3 regions of the Paenibacillus sp. BIHB 4019 genome follow, and region 2 is predicted to be linked to each of the others. Evidence: predicted binding sites of a transcription regulator. Region 2 holds the regulator's gene; each other region holds the start of a gene.
The links. Region 2 encodes Rex, which represses fermentation and respiration genes when NADH is low (regulators of the CRP and FNR family bind a similar motif). Its sites were predicted from a motif close to TTGTGAAATATTTCACAA; they were not measured.
Positions count from the first base shown of each region.

Region 1 (6,879 bases), 2.7 Mb from region 2:
AATTTCCATGTTTAACGCGCGCTCATGAATAAATTTGTTTGTAGAAACCAGCTTCAGGCAGAAAGAGGATAATAGGCGATGGGAAATCGATTTTGGGAGTTTTATCTGATTCGGTATTTGGCAGGAACTATATTTGGCGCACTGATTTTATTTATTCTAGCTATGAATTATCAGAACGAAATGAATCGGGCTTATTTTCCCAAAGCACACAACGATGATAGCAAGCCCGATCTTAGCTACTTTTACAGCCTCTTGTTTGAAACAACGAGGGACATAGACATTAGTGAGCTTGATTTGACCATCGGAGGCAATAAAGTGGAGTTGCAAAAGGCTGAGGCATTAACGGGATCAGGGGAAATTCGCTTGAAAACGGACGGTTTGACGGTGCTGGCCGCAATTATTATTGCTGTTTTTGGCTTTCTCTACATGTATATCGCCAGTATGTTGATTTTGATTTTGCATGCAGTACGGCTGATTATTTATCCGGGAATGCGAAAGTTTAAAGCTTTGAGCAAGCTCTATTATTTCTATGTGGAGTTAAGCCGTTTGCGTTCCGAAAGAGAAAGGAAGGTGACAGGAAAAGGGAAAGAGAAAGAGACCAGCGATGAATGGCAGGGCAGTCGTCATTTGAGCGAATATATTGAATCTTACAGGCATCTGCGCGAGCATGGCAACGCCTTTGCTATCCTCTTATCCGAAATAGTATTTGCTTTCTGGCTCGTTATTTGCTCGTTTTCGGTCTGGTCTATTATTGTTTGGGTTGCCGCAGGCTCTGTTGCTTGGTTTATCGGCAGTTATTTAGAAATTCGGATGGTGAAGGAACGCAGGAGCTTTTTGCCGTAGACGAACAATGAAATTGAGGAGAGAACGACGGCGTCGCGATATTTCTATAAAGGGGGCTCGCGTATGAAATGGAATGGGAGCATAAAAAAAATAGTGCCGATACTCGTGTTCATCTTGCTCGTATTATCCTGCATTCCAATTATGAAGCAGTTGTTTGGCATTCAGGAAGTGTATGCGGACTTCATAAATCAGATGTTTAATAAAGAATTGGGGACGGGGAAACGGCTGCTTGGAATTTGGCATATGTTCCGAAGTATAGCTGGGCTTGTCATTTGGTTAATTGGTTTTTGGTATATACTGGCCACGCTATCCAAATGGGCCGAAGACCACGTCGAATCATATAAGAAATTGATTATTTGGTGGGCACCAGTACATAAAATTGTTATTAATATATTGACTTACGCGATTCATTTTATTTATTACATATTAATTATCAGCATGAATAGTACGATTTTGCTGCTAGTCTCCGTGCTTTTAGTTATAGGGCTTTACAGTGTGATTCCAGCAATTTCTATAATGTTTCAACGGTCGATGGAGCTGCTATTTTCCTTTTTCGCTCTCGAATTTAATGCCTCTGCATTTCTGGTGGATTCGGCTAAGCTGAAAGCGTCAGATATTTTGGGTTATCAATCGATTACGTTTTTCGTTATCTTATTTGCTTATTGCATTAAAATAATGACACAGTTCGTATACAGTCCACTGTTTTTAAAAATTGGCGGCCATCGAATTGTACGAAAGTTTCTGTGGTTAAACACCATTTTCAGTTACAGTTACTTGCGCATAGTCGTATACACAATTGCTTTTTTGGCTTTTACGATTCAGTCTTCATTTAAGATTATGAACGAGATCAATAGCGTTTTTGCTACATTTATAATAGTTGATGTCATTATTTATACGTTTCTTAGTTGGGCGAAGGGTAGAGGCGTATATGCCGAGCAGGAGCTGGAGCGGTATTTCCATCATTTACATGCCTATTTTACGGAGGTGGAGCAGCAGCTTGACGATAAGCGGCTTTCCGGTCAAGAGGGCAGCGAAAGGTTTGCAGCGATTACATTTATTGCTCAATACCCACAACTGGGGTTATGGGATAAGTTTAGTCTATATGTAAATCGGAATAGACGGCAGCGTTATTTCATTGCAAGAAAGGTGGTTGTGTTGCTGAAACGCAGATATGCGAACAGACAGCAGATACTGCTGGCAGCGCAATCTGCCAAGCGGCATCTTCTAAGTGCCAGAGCGTATCGCCCAAACCCGGATTACGAGCTGCTCGCAATTAGGCTGGAGGAGATTAAGCTGGAAATGGAAGACAGGCTGCGGACGTATGCCCAATCCGGCATACAGAAGGAGTATTTGGACAAACATCAGTTGTTTCGGATTGAACCGGTGAAGTGGAAGAAACGCGACTGGTTTTTTCAAGGCTTGTGCATGCTTCGGAGCAAGCGGCGAATGAGAGAGCTTAACGAGCAATATCGGCAATACTTGAAAATGATTGAAAAAATGAATGACGATATCGATACACTATACGTAGAGGGGATTTCAAAACAATTGGATCGGATCGCGCATAGATAAATGAATGAATAAAAACCATTGAAATACAGAACAGTCTGCCGCTATTAAGCGGCAGACTGTTCTGTATTTCTTATTCTGTTCTATTCCATCTCATCCCGAATCGACTCAATCAAGCCTTTCAGCTTGTTCGCCGACTTCTGGAACAGCGCCGTTTCTTCGTCGGACAGCGTCAGCTCCAGAACGTTGCGGATACCGCTGCGGTCAACGACGCATGGAACGCCGATGTATACATCGGATACGCCGAGGTAGTTGTCGAGCAGGGTCGACACGTTCAGCACGGCGCCTTCATCTTGCAGAATCGCGGTACAGATGCGGTCGAGTGCCAGAGCGATGGCGTAATACGTCGCGCCTTTTGCTTCAATAATTTGGTAAGCGGCATCGCGTGTGCCAGTGAAAATCCGTTCTTTCTGTTCGTCGTTCAGTCCGAGCTCCGTACCCGCAACGTTCGACAGGCTCCATACCGGCAGCTCGGAATCGCCATGCTCTCCGATAATCGGCGCGTGGACGCTGCGCGGATCAATGTTCAGCTCTTCGCCAATCAGATAGCGGAAGCGTGCGCTGTCGAGCAGCGTGCCTGAACCGATGACGCGGTTAACAGGCCAACGCGATTTTCGCAGGGAGAAGTAGCTCATGACGTCCACGGGGTTCGAGGCAATAAGCAGAATGCCATCATCGTTGTATTTCAAGACCTCATCAATAATTTGGTCAAAAATCGCCACGTTGCGCTTCAGCAGCTGTATGCGCTCTTCGCCCGGACGCTGCGCGACACCAGCCGTAATAATAATAATGTCTGCGCCTTTGCAGTCCTCGTAAGTGCCTGCCCATACCTTCGTGCCGCCAAGGAACGGCATGCCGTGGTTCATGTCGAGCGCATCGCCGATCGCTTTCTTCTCATTGGCATCGATAAGCACCAGCTCATCCATGCGATTGCGAAGCAGCAGCGTATAAGCGGTTGTTGAGCCTACAGCCCCAGCGCCAATGACAACAATTCTTGATTTTTTCATATCCGATCTCTCCCTGTCTAGTGATGTAGTTACTTCTAGTTTTGCTTTTGCCATTACTTCTGAATTACTCCTGCAATTCCTTCTGTTCTTGCTCTTGCGCGTGATCCTCTTTGTCGAAATAAGGCTTGTTCACGAAATAATACATATATCCCATTAATACGCCGCCGCCAATCAGATTGCCCAGTGTGACAGGCACAAGATTGTGAATGACGCCGCCGTAAGTAATCGTGTCTGGATGGTCGACGACTAGTGCAATAGCGAAGGTGCACATGTTGGCAATGCTATGCTCGTAGCCCGAAATAAAGAAGCAGAAGACGAACAGCATCATGGAAAACATTTTTGCCCCGTCATGCTTCATGCCCATCGGAATGAAAAAGGCGAGACAGACTAGCCAGTTACATAAAATCGCCCGGAAAAAAAGCTCCATCGACGACGTATGCATTTTCGCTTCGACGACACTGAGCAGGAACGTATTGACCTTCTCGCTGTCGAACAGTCCGGTTGTCATAATGAGCAGGGCGAACACGGCTGCGCCAAGCAGGTTGCCCGCGTAGCTGGTCAGCCACATTTTGATGGCGTCGGTCCATTTGAGCTTGCGCCGAAGCGCGGTAAACGAATAATAAAACGTATTGCCGGTAAACAAGTCGCCGCCGCCGTATGCGATGAGAATAATCGCAGCTCCGAACGTTAGCGCGGCCATCGGATAAGCGAGCGGAGAATGCTCGGCGTAAAAAAAGTTACCCGTCTTAAAGGCGACTATAACGCCAAAGCCGATGAACATGCTGGCGAGCATGGACCTGGAAATATACCGGATGCGGCTTTGTTGAAAAATCATATGCTTCTTATGTGCGAGTTGCTCGACCTTGCGTAGCGGTTCAGTTTCCATGAGCATTCACTCCTCTTGCTGCTTACTGAGGTTAGAATAACACAGGAGGGACACAGTCGATTGTGACATTCCTCACAGGTAAAGGCGAAAATTGTTACAGAATAAGGGATTCCCGGCGGAGTGGACAACTACTGAGCTAATGATTATTCCTGTAATGGCAAAAATTAGGTATTCTTCTTGTAGATGCAAACGGAGGTGCACATCTATTTGCATAAATATAGCGGCATTAAAGAATGAGGCTTCACCACAACCAAATTAAATGGAATAAAGGAGAGTTTATTCGATGAAAAAATGGATTGGTGCTCTATTATCTTTGGCCCTTATTATTGCAATTTCTGGTGTGCAGCCTGCCCCTGTATCGGCGGCAGAAGTTGTAAGCGTTACCATTATTGTTTCTAAAAATACGACCTACGACGGCAAAGGCAAAGTTTTTGTCGCGAACCCGAGTACGTTAGGGGATGGCAGCCAGGCTGAGAACCAGAAGCCGGTATTCCGTCTGGAAGCGGGCGCAACGCTGAAAAATGTCATTATCGGCGCTCCTGCTGCCGACGGCGTTCACTGCTATGGCAGCTGCAATATTGAGAATGTGACTTGGCAGGATGTAGGCGAGGACGCTTTGACTCTAAAGTCTTCCGGTACCGTTAATATTACAGGAGGCGGCGCATATAAAGCCTATGACAAAGTGTTTCAAATGAATGCATCCGGCACGATCAATATTAAAAATTTCAAGGCCAATGACATCGGCAAGCTCGTTCGTCAAAATGGCGGCACCTCTTATGCGGTATCCATGAATGTTTCAAATAGCGATATTTCCAAGGTGAAGGATTCCATTTTGCGAACAGACAGCAGCTCCACAACGGGCAAAATAACAAATACGCGCTATTCTGGCGTGCCGACGCTGTTCAAAGGTTTTGCATCCGGCAAAACCAGCCAATCCGGAAACACGGCTTATTAGGCGATCCTTCCGAAAAAAGACGCGGCAATGCCGCTTAAGCTGTAGCTTAAGCCTAAGCCTGAGCTTGAATCTAAGCCGCAGAGCCTGGCGTTTGGAAGGATAGCCGTCCCCCGTAAGTAAGCCTGTTTATATATCATCAACAGGGCCTGTGCCGAGATTAGGCGGCATGGGCTCTGTTTCCCATTTGGCGACAATGAGCATATCCAAATGTCTGGCGGAGCGCAGCAAATCCTGCACAATCGTTTTGCGGACTAGCATTTGCCAAGGCGGCCGGCGCGATTGTCCAATAATGAGCTGGGTCGCTTGCAGCTCAGCCATCTTTTTCAGCAAAATCCCGCTAATTTCCTGGCGTCTATCTGCCGCACTTGCCGCCAGCTGGCCGCCAAGCCGCTCGCACAGCTGCCGCAGCGCATGGAGCCGCTTTTGCTGCTCCTCAGTTTGCTGGGTTTTACGGCTGTGCACATAATGGACATGCCATTCTGCCTTCAAGCGATGAGCGATGCGAAAGCCGCGGCGAATCAGTCTTTCCGCCTGATCACCCAAATCGATGCATACAAAAATCACCTCGCGCTTGCGCCAAGGTCCTCGAAGCGAAGGGCCGCGTTCCCACGACTCCAGCCGTTCATCGACATCATCCGCAATTTCGCGCAGCGCCAGCTCGCGCAAGGCAATCAAATTGCCGATTTTGAAAAAAGAGCCCAGCGCCTGCTCCACCTTTTCCTGCTTGTAAATTTTGCCGTCGCGCATGCGCTGCGCCAGCATTTGGGGTGTAACGTCTATGAGCTCGATTTCACTTGCCATTTGTAAAATCGCGTCCGGCACCGTTTCTCTCACCCGCACACCGGTCAACTGCTCCACGGCGTCATTCAAGCTTTCCACATGCTGCACGTTTACGGTGGAAATGACGGAAATTCCGTGCTCCAGCAGCTGCAAAATATCCTCGTACCTTTTCTTGAGCAGGCTGCCGGGCACATTCGTATGGGCAAGCTCATCGACCAGCACAACCTCGGGGCGGCGCGCAATAACAGCCGTTGTATCCATTTCCTCAAGCCGCGCTGACCCATAGGGAATAACTGCCCGGGGCAAAATCGCCAAGCCGCCGACCTGCTCGGCCGTTTCCTGGCGTCCATGCGTTTCCAGCCAGCCAATGACGACATCTACGCCTTTACGCTTCAGAATGTTGCCTTCCTGGAGCATTTTGTACGTTTTCCCGACGCCGGGAGCGGCTCCGATATAAATTTTGAACGTGCCGCGTCGCATGCGCTGGGCCTGTTCCTCCATTTCGCGGGAGTCCAGCCGATGAAAAAGCGCCTCCTGCCCGCCCCGCCGGGTTTTAACGGGCAAAATCCGTTCACCCTCATGCTCCGCCCGATCCGTCATCACAAACACGTCGATGTTCCGTATTTTGCGGAGCACGCGGTTGACGATAGAGCCTTGCAGCCGCTCCTGCCATGCTTTTTTCTTGGAATGGCCCATCACAATGCGCGTCGCATGCTGCCGCGTTGCATATGCCACAAGTGCGGCAGGCAGCTTGCACGCATGCGCCAGAGGGAGCTCCTCGAATGCGCCGCCGACCTTCGCCACCAGCTTTTGCATCGAGCGTTTGATCGTTTGCTGTTCCT
Region 1 covers NZ_CP016808.1:2,452,282-2,459,160, forward strand. The annotation lists gene BBD42_RS10440 (hypothetical protein) at 79-843, shown strand; gene BBD42_RS10445 (hypothetical protein) at 907-2,412, shown strand; gene BBD42_RS10450 (L-lactate dehydrogenase) at 2,493-3,416, opposite strand; gene BBD42_RS10455 (formate/nitrite transporter family protein) at 3,481-4,302, opposite strand; gene BBD42_RS10460 (pectate lyase) at 4,586-5,257, shown strand; gene BBD42_RS10465 (histidine kinase) at 5,384-6,879, opposite strand, start outside.
Region 1: BBD42_RS10455 (formate/nitrite transporter family protein) is a predicted target of Rex. The motif match lies at 4,363-4,380, and genes of this name have one in related genera.

Region 2 (6,879 bases):
CTGTTACAGCTAAGGCATCCATTACAGCTAGGACGCCTTGTCACCTACCAAACTATATTTCTTCAAAAATGCGCCATCGCGGAACGAATAATACGCATAATAATATTTCGTAATCGCTTCATCACGGCTATAAAAAATTTCCCACACCGGTTCGCCGTTCAGCAAACCCGGCTGTGTTCTTTTAATATCCGCATCCGGCTCGCTGCCCAGTAAAGCAGTATCTGCCTGCTCTTGTGTAATATGCTCAGTCGCTTTCACCGTGAGCACAGGACCTTCCGCTGTCGTCAGAAATACATAAACGTCTTGTTCATCAGCCGTATTCCCTTTTACAACCCAGGAAATGCCATCCCACACCTGCTTCGTCATCCCGGTAACTTCCGTCAACTGTGCGGCTTCAATCGCATGCGCTTTAATCGGCGCTTCCTCTGCCCATAAATCCTTATGCACGGCACGGTAATAAACAATCGTAACGGTCAGCAATGCGATAATAAAAATAACTGAAATAAAGACAGCCCGTTTTACCGTCCAAAACGGCTTTCTCGTTCTCGCCCGCATTATGCCTTCAACAGCCTCTCGAAGCTCGCCTGAGCATCGTGACGAATTTTCTCCTCATCGAGCAGCGTGCATTCGCCATCCCGTACAACCTGGCGGCCGTCCACCCAAACATGCTTAACGTCGCGGCCAGAGCCAGCGTATACCAAATGGGACACTATATCCGTCTGTGGATAAAAATGCGGCTGTTCAATATCGATTGCGATGAAGTCAGCCTTCATGCCAACGCGCAGGCGGCCAATGGAATCCTCCTGCCAAATGGAGCGAGCGCCGTATACCGTTCCCATACGCAAAGCTTCAATCGCTGGCACAACTGTAGGGTCGCCAGAAACACCTTTATGCAGCAAAGCCGCAAGATTGATTTCCTTGAACAGATCAAGATTGTTGTTGCTTGCCGCGCTGTCCGTGCCTAGCGATACAGTTACACCTGCGCGAAGCAAAGCAGGAACGCGGGCAATGCCGCTTGCCAGCTTGAGGTTGCTGACCGGGTTATGCGATACGGCTACTTTGCGTTCAGCCAGCAGCGCAATTTCCTCGTCATTCAAATGCACCGCATGAGCAACGAGCGCCGGACGCGAGAAGAAGCCTAAATTGTCGAGATGCTGAACGGGACGAACGCCATAATCGCGAACGTTTTGTTCTACTTCGGCAATCGATTCTGACATATGCGTATGCAGCGGCAAATCATAATCATGCGCGGCCTGTACAAATTTCTCAATATAATCTGGCGGGCATGTATAAGGCGCATGCGGCGAAATCATCGTCGTAATCCGGCCATCGGCCTTGCCGTTCCAATCGCGTGCGAAAGCAATCGCTTCCGCCAGCTTCGCTTGCTGTACATCCTCCGGGCAAAGGCCGATGACGCCGCGCGTCAGACAGCCGCGAATGCCGGACTGTTCAACAACTTCGGCTAGCTGGTCCATGCGGTCATACATATCCACGAAAGCCGTCGTACCGGATTTCAGCATTTCCACCACGGCAAGCGCGCTGCCTGCACGGGTATCGATGTCGATGTATTTGCCTTCCATCGGCCACATTTTTTGCTCCAGCCATACTTGCAGGTTTTGATCATCGGAATAGCCGCGCAGCAAAGTCATAGCCGCATGTCCATGCGTGTTTACTAGACCCGGCATAAAGGCAAGCTTGCTGCCATCCAGCTTTTGCACATCGGCTTGCAGCCCAGTTGGAGCTTCTGCTCCGATATATGTAATGCGATCATCGGTTACAACCATATGCCCTTGCAGCACATGCTCGCCGTCCTCCATCGTTACAAAACGTCCATTTTCAATCCAAATTTGGCTCATTTTCGTCATCCCTTTCCCTCTCCAAGTAATATGCCAGACTTAGCAGCTCTTTCGTAAAGTCAGCATGATGAATGCGAATTTCCTCTGGTACCTTCAATATCGCTGGGGCAAAATTAAGCAAGCCTTCAATGCCAGCGTCAATGAATTGATTAGCGACATTTTGCGCTTCAAATCCGGGAACGGTTATAATGCCGATCCGGATATTGTTTTCCTCCACCGTTTGTTTCAGCATATCCATCGGCATAACGGTCAAATTATTAATTTGCGAGCCGATTTTCGATGGATGCACATCAAACACCGCGATGATTTTCATATTGTCTTTGGAATATTTATTATAATTGCACAGCGCATGGCCTAAATTACCCGCACCGACAAGCGCGACATTTATCGTCTGGTCAAGCTTGAGAATTTGGCGAATCTTCTCAATTAAATAAGTCACATCATAGCCGATGCCCTTACGGCCAAAATCGCCGAAATACGCCAAGTCCTTGCGGATTTGCGCCGGATTCAAATCCAGCTTGACGCCAAGCTCCTGGGACGAAACGGTTTGCACCTCCCGGTTGTTCAGCTCGTTCAGCACTTGCAGGTAAATGGGGAGGCGTCTTACGACCGCCTCCGATATTTTCGTCTGCTTCACCCGTTCTCCTCCTCCCTCTCGGCACCAAGCCATTCTTTCATTCTCGGTACAATTTGCTCGATATGCATATGCTCAATTTTCGGGCCAGGCAAGGAATACAGAAAATGCTTGCCATAATACGTTTCTATCACTCGCGTATCATAAATAATGACAATCCCTTTATCCTTCGCCGTTCGCACGAGCCTGCCGAATCCCTGCTTGAAGCGAATAACCGCTTGCGGAATCGACAGCTTCATAAATGGATTTTGCTTTTGGCGCTGCAGCAATTCCGACTTCGCTTCCAGCAGCGGATGATTGGGCGGTTGGAATGGCAATCGGACGATGGCAAGGCAAGTCAAGGCTTCGCCTGGAATGTCAACGCCTTCCCAAAAGCTGCTTGTACCAAGCAAAACGGACTCTGGCTGCTGCAAAAAACGCCGCGTCAGCTTCGTACGATTGCCGCTGTCGATGCCTTGGCCCAGCACTTGAATGCTGGTGGCCGCGAGCGCCGCTTTAAGCGGGTCATATACCTGCTTGAGCATTCGGTAAGAGGTGAACAGCACCAGCATTCTGCCATTGGTCTGCTGCACCGCATCTGCCAAAGAAGAGACGAGCATTGAAATAAATGCGGGCTCGCCCGCCGAGCCTTTAAGAACAGGGAAATTGCGCGGTATAATGACGAGCGCCTGCTCCCGGTAATTAAACGGCGATGCCAGCTGTACGGTGCGCAATCTGCCCGCCTCTTCAAAGCCGCTAAGTCCAAGCTGCTCTTCGGCAAACTGGAATGACTTTTGCACCGAAAGGGTAGCTGACGTTAAAATAATGCTGTCCTTCACATCAAATAAATACTGCTGAAGCTGGCTGCTCACATCAATCGGCACCGCATAAAGATGCAGCGAGCGATGCTTGTAGGTCATGTTGGCTTCCAGCCAGAATACGTCCGTCGTCTGATCGACTTTCATAAAGCTGCGCAGATCATCCTTAACTCTCGTCAAATCGCGCAAAACGCCATTCAAGTCCGTTACAAGCGCCTGTACGGCCAGCTCATCGATGCGGTCTTTAATTTCCTCGGACATTTTCTCAGCTGTCTTCAGCACGCGTATGAGCTCCGTATGAATATTGGTCTCTTCGGCGAGCACTTCGGACCAGCCTTCAGGCAGGCTGTCGCCTCGCAGGCGATAAACGGATTGATTGTTTTCACCCGTCGCGTCAGGAGAAGCTTGCACAAAGCTGTACAGCATTTCAAAGAGCCTCTCCCAATGCTCCTTCACTTCCGTGAAGGTCGGGATAATGGTGTCAATCGTCTCAAGCCAGCCTTGAACCCGCTCATCGCTTTCCTGCTGAAGATGAATGCGCAACGAGGGCAGCAAGCCGGAACGACTATCCTTGAACATCCGGGTTATCGCATTCGTTATCGAATAATAGCCGAGCTGCATGCCTAAATGCTTGCTTGCTACTTCCTCCACATGATGTGCTTCATCGACAATCAAATGGCTGTAAGTCGGCAGCAGCCGATGATCCGCTTGAATGTCTGTAAACAGCATGGAGTGATTCGTAATGCACACATCGGCAATATTCGCTTCATGCTTCGCACGATGGTAGTAGCAGCGTTTAAACCAAGGACAAGCCCGGTTCAGGCAGGAATCTGCATCGCTGGCAACGGTGGACCAGAAATCAGTCCCCTTGTTGCTGAAATTCAGCTCTTCCTGATCGCCTGTTTCCGTCTCGCCCAGCCAAACGACCATTTGCGAGGCTGTAATCGCATCATCAACGGGGGACATCATATCCCTCGTATTTATTTTACTTTCAAATTTGCGCAGGCACAAATAATTCCCTCTGCCCTTGAAAATAGAAGCTCGGAACTCAATCGGCAAAATCTGTTTAAGCAGCGGCACATCGCGATGCCTTAGCTGCTCTTGCAAATTAATGGTATGCGTGCTGACGACTATCTTCTCATCTTGACGGATACCATAATAGAGCGCTGGAATCAGATAACCAAGAGACTTTCCTGTACCTGTACCCGCTTCAATGAGCAAATGGCGTTTGCTATCCAGCGAATCAAACACTTCATGAAACATCGTCGTCTGAGCTTCGCGTTCTTCATAATTCGGGAATTGCTCAATAAAACGCTGCTTGATTTCATCCAAATATTGCTCGAATGACATATCCTGCAAAGGCGAGGCTCCCTCTTCGCTTCGCGCGGGCTTTTCCTCTGTCCATTCTCTTGCTTTCAACGCAAACTGGTTGAAAAAATCATAATCCGGAACACCCATAACGATGTTCTGTTCCACCTGCTTCAGCGTCAGCGTAATAAACCAGCTTAAATCGCTGCCATTGTCTACAAGCGAAGATAACCGCTGCAAAGTCAGCAGCGGCAAGCTCCGTAGCTTTTGAACTGATTTGGCGAATATAACGGCGGTCGCCATCGCATCGCTATCAGCGCGATGATGATGATCATGCGTAATGCCGAACTGTTCAGACACAGCACCAAGCTGGTAAGACGTAATCGATGGAAAAAGAATGCGCAGCAGCTCAATCGTATCGAGCCTGCGCCCAGCAAACGTATGGTAGCCGCTGCGATCGAGCGCTTGGTTTAGAAAACCAGCGTCAAAATTGACATTATGCGCGACAAGCACCGCATCATCAAGCAGCGGAATCATATCCATCAGCACATCAGACAGCTCTGGCGCATCCGCCACCATTGCCTCGTCAATGCCCGTTAGCTGCGTAATAAACGGTGGTATTGCAATCGTTGGCTTTACAAACGAATTATACGTATGAATAACTTTAAGATCATCATCAAGGAGGACCAGCCCCACCTGCAAAATATCATCGGAGGCGCTGTGTCCGGTCGTTTCCAAATCAAGCACTGCATATTTCATAAAATAAATCCGATCCTCTCACAAGCAGCATAGCTCCGTGCTGCCGAACAATAATGACAACTGCTGCGGACGTTCCCGGCAGCTCTGCAAATTATTCAGCGGATCCTTAAAGCTTGGGTCCAGCTCATAGGCTTTAAGGAAAAATTGCTCTGCCTGCTCCAAGTTTAAATGAACCGCTTGAATGCACCCAAGGGCATTATAGCTTAAAGCGAGCCATTTCGGATAGTCCGTAAGTCCAATTAGCAGTTGAAAATGACGCTGCGCCTCACTCCAATTTTGCAGGTGCATATTCGTCATAGCCAAAAACAGCCTTGCTAAATTGCATTCCGGCAGGTGGTTTACAGCAAGCTGGAACTGCTTTGCAGCATGGGAAAACATAAATAATTGATAATAGCCCTGTCCTTTGGATATGAGCTCCGCTTGCTCCACAGACATGCCAGAAATAGGCTGCTGCGAGACGTTTGGCTTTTCTGCTTGCTGCGGAGGCAATGGCTGCACAGCCGCTGGCGCTTGTCCTACATACTCCGCTGCTGCTGTAAGCAGTGAAGCATTTGAAGGCTCGGCCTCTTCCTCTGTGAAAACGGCAAATTTTTCTTCAAAATCAATCCATTGCTCAATTAAAGAATCGCTGATCTGCTTCAAAGCGTAAAGCTGCTCGTCATAATATTGCTTCTGTTCCTCCGCCGCCAGAGGGTAGGAATCAATAATGTTGTCGAGCATTTCGTTCATCGTCGCAAACATATGCTGGAACATCATGCATCCCGCCTTCACCAAAGAATTGAGGAGTGATAACCTCATTCTTTGTTAAGCGGGTGCTTTTCATACTTGGAACCAGCCTTTACATAACGGAGGAACTGACTTGCGCCTGCTTACAAAATCGTCGCATGGATTTCTTCCGTCATTTGCGACACCGGACGGTTCGCCTCATCCAAAATAACGACGCGCGGCTTGTAATTTCTAGCCTCTTCCTCCGTCATCGATGCATAAGAAATAATAATGACCGTATCTCCTGGCTGTACGAGTCGGGCAGCTGCGCCATTAAGGCAAATAACGCCAGAGCCTCGCTCCCCTTTTATAATGTACGTTTCAAGGCGGGCTCCATTATTATTGTTTACGATTTGCACCTTTTCATTGGCCCAAAGATCCGCCGCATCCATTAAATCCTCATCAATGGTAATGCTGCCGACGTAATTGAGGTTTGCCTCCGTTACCGTCGCGCGGTGCAGCTTTGATTTCATCATCGTTCTAAACATTGCCATTCACCTCCAAAGGTTCAAACAGCTCATTATCAATTAAACGGGTCGCCCCGAATTTTACGGCTAAAGCCAAAATGTAGCGCTGCTGAGTACGCCCAAAAGGAACGTCAGCAACAGGTGTGGCAAGTGCTGGATATTCCAGCACTTCGACATAATCGATATCGGCAAGCGGTGCTTCGCCAATCGCAGCACGCACTTTGTTCACAAGCTCTGCTGGCGTTAGCAAGGCGTCCTTCATCCATTCCCGCGCCTTGGCAAGCGATGAAGAA
Region 2 covers NZ_CP016808.1:5,165,358-5,172,236, reverse strand. The annotation lists gene BBD42_RS22605 (hypothetical protein) at 28-555, opposite strand; gene BBD42_RS22600 (amidohydrolase) at 555-1,856, opposite strand; gene BBD42_RS22595 (redox-sensing transcriptional repressor Rex) at 1,837-2,493, opposite strand; gene dinG (ATP-dependent DNA helicase DinG) at 2,490-5,354, opposite strand; gene BBD42_RS22585 (tetratricopeptide repeat protein) at 5,373-6,110, opposite strand; gene panD (aspartate 1-decarboxylase) at 6,224-6,607, opposite strand; gene panC (pantoate--beta-alanine ligase) at 6,600-6,879, opposite strand, start outside.

Region 3 (6,879 bases), 3.1 Mb from region 2:
TCGCTTGAAAAATCGGAAGCTGGCGCCGCAGCTCCTCAAGCCCCCTCTCCAAACCCTTGGCATCACGCTGCAGGCCTGCGTACCTGACCATAATCTTTTGCAGCTTCAATCTCCGCTCCACAACGGCCTGAATCGGCACGCTGCTGCGCGGTACGCTGCTCTCTATTATAGGCTGAATCTCTGCATGCTCTGCAAGTTTATCAATCGCCTCGACGATTCGCTTGCCGAAAACGACCGCTTCCGACAGCGAATTGCTCGCCAAGCGATTCGCTCCGTGAACGCCTGTCGAGGAAACCTCGCCGCAGGCGAACAGCCTTTTAATGTTTGTTTCTCCATCGAGATCGGTTTTTACGCCACCCATCATATAATGTGCAGCAGGGGCAACCGGAATCCAATCCGTCGTCAGGTCCAAGCCATAACGCAAGCAGAATTCATAAATATTCGGAAAACGATGCTTCACCATATCCGGCGACTCATGCGTCACATCCAAATAAACGAAGGTTGATTTCGTTGCCTCCATCTCGCTAATAATGGCGCGGGCCACCACGTCACGCGGCGCCAGCTCCAGCTGAGGATGGTAACGCTCCATAAAACGCTCGCCCCGCGTATTGCGAAGCACAGCTCCCTCGCCGCGCACCGCTTCTGAAATCAGAAACCGCGGCGCCCCTGGGTAGCATAGGGAGGTCGGATGGAATTGAACAAACTCTACATCCTGTATATAAGCTCCTGCCCGGTAAGCCATTGCAATCCCATCGCCTGTGGCTACCTCAGGATTCGTCGTGTAACGATAGAGCTGTCCAGCACCGCCGGAGCATAGAATGGTCGCCTTGCCGCGCACAAGCAGACGCGTGCCGTCAGGCTTTTGCACAACAGCGCCAACGCATTCTCCATCATTAGTTACCAAATCGATGACAAAATGGTCGTCCCATACTTCAATACCAGGCTTAGACAATGCTTTCTCCGATAAGGCTCGTACAATTTCGTAGCCCGTCGCATCCCCATTGGCATGCAAAATACGGCGCTGGCTGTGAGCGCCTTCCTTTGTCAGCGCAAACTCGCCATTTTCCAAATCGAACTGCGTGCCCATTTCAATGAGCTGATTTACACCCTCCGGTCCCTCATGCACCAGCACATTGACCGCATCCTCCGAGCACAAGCCCGCTCCCGCAATCAACGTGTCCTCGCTGTGATAAGCGGGTGAATCATCTTCCGATATGACCGCGGCAATGCCGCCCTGCGCATAGCGGGTGTTGCTGTCCAGCAGCGACTTCTTCGTAATCATCAGCACGGAATGCCGATCACTTGCCCGAAGTGCGGTAAAAAGACCGGCAATGCCGGCACCAATCACAATAACATCCTTCTCGATTACCGGCAGTTCGTCTAATTTGATGTCTACAAGGTATCTGGGAATCATTTCTCGCGCCTCCAGGCATAGGAGTAGCGCATGCTGCTCCTATTTCACGAGTAACATGCGCTCCAGGGACAAGCGTGCTTGATCCGCCACATGCGGCGGTACATAGATTTGCGGCTGCATCGTTTCGAGGCATTTAACCAGCTTCTTGAGGTTATTAACCTTCATGTTCGGGCAGACCAAATATTTAGATGCAAAAAGGAATGTTTTTTCCGGGCTGTCCAGCCGCAGCTGATAGCCCGTGCCATCCTCCGTGCCGACGATAAACTCCTTGCAATCCGATTCCTTGCAATATTTAATAATCGCTGTCGTACTGCCGACAAAATCACCCAGCTCCACCACTTCAGGGCGGCACTCAGGATGCACAACAAACTGCGCATTCGGGTGTTTCGCCTTCATTTCCTCTACATCCTTCACCGTCAACATGTCGTGCGTGTTGCAGTAACCTTCCCAGATAATCATGTTCTTATCGGTTTTCTGCTGCACGTAATGCCCCAGGTTTTTGTCCGGTACCCAAATGACGTCTTGGCCTTCCACGGAATTTACAACGTTAACCGCATTGGCCGATGTACAACAGATGTCAGTCTCTGCCTTAATTTCGGCAGATGAGTTAATATACGTAACGACGGTCGCATTCGGATGCTGGGCTTTCAGCTTGCGAAGACCATCGACATTGACCATATCCGCCATCGGGCAGCCTGCACGCTCGTCCGGAATAATAACCGTTTTGTTCGGTGCCAAAATTTTTGCGCTCTCGCCCATAAAATGCACGCCGCAAAATACGATAACATCCGCGTCCGTCTGCGCCGCTTTTTGTGCTAGCAAAAACGAATCTCCACGGAAATCTGCAACCTCTTGAATTTCATCACGCTGATAATAATGAGCAAGAATGATGGCGTTGCGCTCTTTCTTCAATTGCATTAGCCGTTCCCGCAGTTCGCGGTTCTGCTCCGCCTTGCGTTCCAGTGCCAGTGCTTCCACAGTTAATCCTCTCCTCTTATGAGGGAAGGGCAAGCTGATTGCCCATTCCAGATATGGCTACTTCCGACTTTGTGAATTGATGCACAAACCTAAAAAGTCGTTCGCCTTTCATTTGACCTTTACGGTAAATTCATTTGATAAGGTTTAATTTACTCCAGGCAGATCATGCTGTCAATGCGTTTATGACAAAAGTGTGAATTCCCTTTGAAAATAGCGCCTGCCGCAGCTGAACTTTCCATCATTGGCGACTATTGTGTATAAATGCAGCATTTACGCACATGGTTATCAACAAGTTATCCACAATCGTGGATTTTCTGTGACTAACCTTGCGCAAATAATCAGAATATAAAAAAACTTCCCATGGATTAATCACGGCATACGTGATATCCATGGGAAGTTTGGAGCTCTTTGATCCTGTTAGCGTTTTGCCGGATCGTATGGTTCGCCAAGCGAGCCTGGAGCAGAAGAACGTCCTACTGCACCTACGAGTACAACCAGCGTCAATACGTATGGCAGCATATAGAAAAACTCGGTCGGAATTTGCTGCGACCAATCGAACAGCTGGGCAAAGTTGCGAATCGCTTGCGCGAAGCCGAAGAAAATAGCAGCTCCCGCAACGCCGAGCGGATTCCATTTTCCGAAAATTACAGCCGCGATAGCGATAAAGCCTTGGCCCGAAATCGTATTATGGGCAAAGTTGCTCGTCGTTGTTAACGTAATGGTCGCACCGCCAAGACCTGCAAGTGCGCCGCTGAGCAGCACGCCGATATAACGATATTTTGTTACGCTGATCCCCACTGTGTCGGCCGAGCTCGGGTATTCGCCGACTGCGCGAAGGCGCAAGCCGAAGTGCGTTTTGTACAGTACAATATAGCTGATAATGACAAGCAAAATAACAACATATGTCGTCGGATAAGCTTTAAAGAACGCCTCGCCAAAAAACGGAATATCCGATAAATAAGGGATTTCCCATTTGTTGAATACATGAGTCAGCGTCGTTGTCTGTCCCGAACCTTCATACAAGCTTTTCGTTAAATAAATGGCGATGCCCGCTGCCAAAATATTAATAACGACACCGACTATCGTCTGATCCGCCTTAAATGTAATGGTAGATACCGCATGTAGAAGGGCAAATATCACCCCATATATAGCCGCCCCCACTAAGCCTATCCACGGAGCAGATTCCTCATAACCAGCTTGTATCGCATAGTCGGTAATGACTGCTGCCGCGAACGCGCCTGACACCATCAAGCCCTCGAGACCGATATTAATAACGCCAGATCGCTCGGAAAAGAGACCGCCGAGACCGGTAAAAATAAGCGCCGTAGAAAATACAAGCGTAACGTTAATAAGCTGACCCAATATTTCCAGTGCATTCATATTAGATCGCCTCCTTACGCTTGTCTGCACGTCGTCCAAGGAATGGTTTTATGAAAAACTTTACTATGCCATGCGAAGCAATAAAGAAGATGATCGAGCCGATAACGATTCGAACGAGCTCGGGCGGTACGCCCGCTCCAAAGCTCATGCCCGCAGAGCCATAGCTGAGACCACCGAACAGTATAGCACCGAACAATACGCCAATTGGCGTATTGCCGCCAAGCAAAGCAACCGCGATACCATCAAAGCCATAGCCCCATGGCGCTGCCAGAATTGTCTGATAGCCAAATACGCCCAGCGACTCAAACACGCCTGCCAGCCCCGCAAACAAGCCGCTAATAAACATCGACTTTACAATGGTGCGATTGACATTAATCCCTGCATACAGCGCTGCGTCAGGGCTTTGTCCCACTGCTCTGAGCTCATAGCCCTGCTTCGTTCTCCACAAAATAATATAAAATACACCAATACCAAGCAAGGCAATGACAGTACCCCAATGCATACGGGCATGATCCATCGCATCAGACAACCAGCCAATCGATACCAGTGCAGATTCTTGGATTGGATCTGATTTTTGCTGCCCTTTTGCCACAAAAAATGCGCGAATAATGTAATTGGACAAATAAAGCGCAACCCAGTTCAACATAATTGAGGAAATAACTTCGTTAACGCCGCGAACAGCCTTCAAATAGCCGGTCAATGCCGCCCATAAGCCTCCGCACAGCGCTCCGACAATAATAGCAAGCGGAGCATGCAGAAACCACGGTAGGTCAAGCGTAATCCCGATGACGGTTGCACCAGTCATACCCATCATGAACTGGCCTTCTACCCCGATATTGAACAGGCCTGTACGGAAAGCGAAAGCAACCGCTGTGCCTGTGAATATCAGCGGGGTAATCGCACGAATAGCCTCGCCCATATCGTAAGGACTGCCAAATAGCTTTTTAATCAGCGATTGGTAAGCCAGTATAGGATCGAACCCGCCTGCCAGCATGGCTATCGCCCCGCATAACAGACCCAAAATGATAGCCACCAAGGGGACGAGGAAAGATGTTTTATTGAATGTTTTGCCAGCAATTCCTTTGACTTTATCCATGGTTGCTATCTCCCACCTTTGCTCGGCTCATTTGCCGCCGAATTGCCTGCCATCATTAGACCCAGCTGCTGATCATCACGCTGATCAGCATCGGCATAGCCCATTATTTTACCTTCATACATAACCGCAATGCGGTCAGACAACGCGTACAGCTCATCCAGCTCGAACGATACAAGCAAAATCGCTTTACCTGCATCCCGCGCTTCAATCAGCCGCTTATGCACATATTCGATTGCGCCTATATCCAAGCCACGAGTCGGCTGCACTGCTATGAGCAATGATGGGTTTTTCCAGAGCTCACGGGCAATAATAGCTTTCTGCTGGTTGCCGCCCGACAAGGAACGTGCCTTCGCTCCGATACCCGATGAACGTACATCAAATTCCGTTACTAACTGATTCGCAAGCAAGTCTATCGCTTTATAATCGATAAAGCCGTTTTTGCCGAACTGCGGATCAAAATACGTATCCAGCACCATGTTTTCGCTGAGCGTGAAATCCAGTACCATTCCATGCTTGTGACGGTCCTCTGGAATGTGGCTTACACCTGCAACGGATAACTGGCGCGGCGTTTTATTGATCATTTCCTTACCCTGAAGCTTTACAGATCCGCCTGATGCTTTACGCATTCCTGTGATGGCCTGTACCAGCTCACTTTGTCCATTGCCATCAACACCAGCAATACCCAAAATTTCGCCCGCACGGATATCAAAAGCTACCCCGTTCAGAACGAGTTTTTTCTCTTCGCCCTTCATTGTAAGGTTGTCAACGGATACGATAAGCTCTCCGGGCTCTTTCTTAGTCTTTATAGCCTGGAAATTAACATCGCGCCCTACCATAAGTTCAGCAAGCTGCTGCTCATTCGTTTCTTTGGTCGTGACGGTACGCACAACCTTGCCGCGACGAATAACCGTAACGGAATCTGCAAGTGCCATAACCTCTTTGAGCTTATGCGTAATCAAAATAATGGACTTGCCTTCGGCAGCCAAATTGCGCAAAATGCCAATCAGCTCTTCGATTTCCTGTACGGTCAGCACCGCTGTCGGCTCATCGAAGATCAAAATTTCGGCCCCGCGGTACAAAGTTTTCAAAATTTCCACACGCTGCTGCATGCCCACCGTAATATCTTTAATCCGCACCTGCGGATCTACTTTCAATGCATAACGCTCCGAGATGGAACGGACTTTGTCATTTGCTTGCTTATAATTGACGAATGTGCCAAACTTGCGCGGCTCATTGCCAAGCACAATATTTTCAGCCACCGTAAATGGCTGTACGAGCTTAAAGTGCTGATGCACCATGCCAATTCCGAGTTCAATCGCCTTACCTGCACCTTCAATAACTGTTTTATTGCCGTTAACCCAAATTTCTCCTTCATCCGGCTGATACAGCCCGAACAAAATGTTCATCAATGTGGACTTGCCTGCACCATTCTCGCCCAGCAAAGCATGGATCTCGCCTTTCTTGAGCTCAAAATCGATCGAATCATTGGCTACAAGACCGGGAAAGCGTTTCGTAATCCCCTTAAGTGTGACAGCCGCTGCACTTTGTTTCATCCAGTTATCCTCCCCGGTTTGTTAGCTCCCAATCTCAAAAAAGGACAAGACCAGCTCATAGCAGGTCTTGTCGGCTGTACATAATAAACAAACGACATCTAGATAAATTGATTGAAAATTATTTAATATCAGCTGGAACTACAAGCGATCCGCTAATAATTTGTTGTTTGTAATCTTCAACTTTTTTCATAATTTCTTCAGAAACGTTAGGGTTGTTTTCTGGCAGACCTACTGCACCGTCTTTCAGACCAAGAACAAGCGATTTGCCGCCTTCCCATTTGCCGCTAATCAGGTCATTAGAAACTTGGTAAATCGCAGCTTCAACGCCCTTAAGCATGGAAGTAAGCGTGACTTCGTTGCCGAATTCGATCGATTGGTCTTTATCAACACCGATTACCCAAACATCTTGGCCTGCTTTTTTACGAGCCGTTGCTTCGTTAAATACGCCGTTACCAGTA
Region 3 covers NZ_CP016808.1:2,022,862-2,029,740, forward strand. The annotation lists gene nadB (L-aspartate oxidase) at 1-1,414, opposite strand, end outside; gene nadA (quinolinate synthase NadA) at 1,454-2,392, opposite strand; gene BBD42_RS08515 (ABC transporter permease) at 2,810-3,772, opposite strand; gene BBD42_RS08520 (ABC transporter permease) at 3,774-4,868, opposite strand; gene BBD42_RS08525 (ABC transporter ATP-binding protein) at 4,874-6,421, opposite strand; gene BBD42_RS08530 (BMP family lipoprotein) at 6,540-6,879, opposite strand, start outside.
Region 3: nadA (quinolinate synthase NadA) is a predicted target of Rex. The motif match lies at 2,462-2,479, and genes of this name have one in related genera.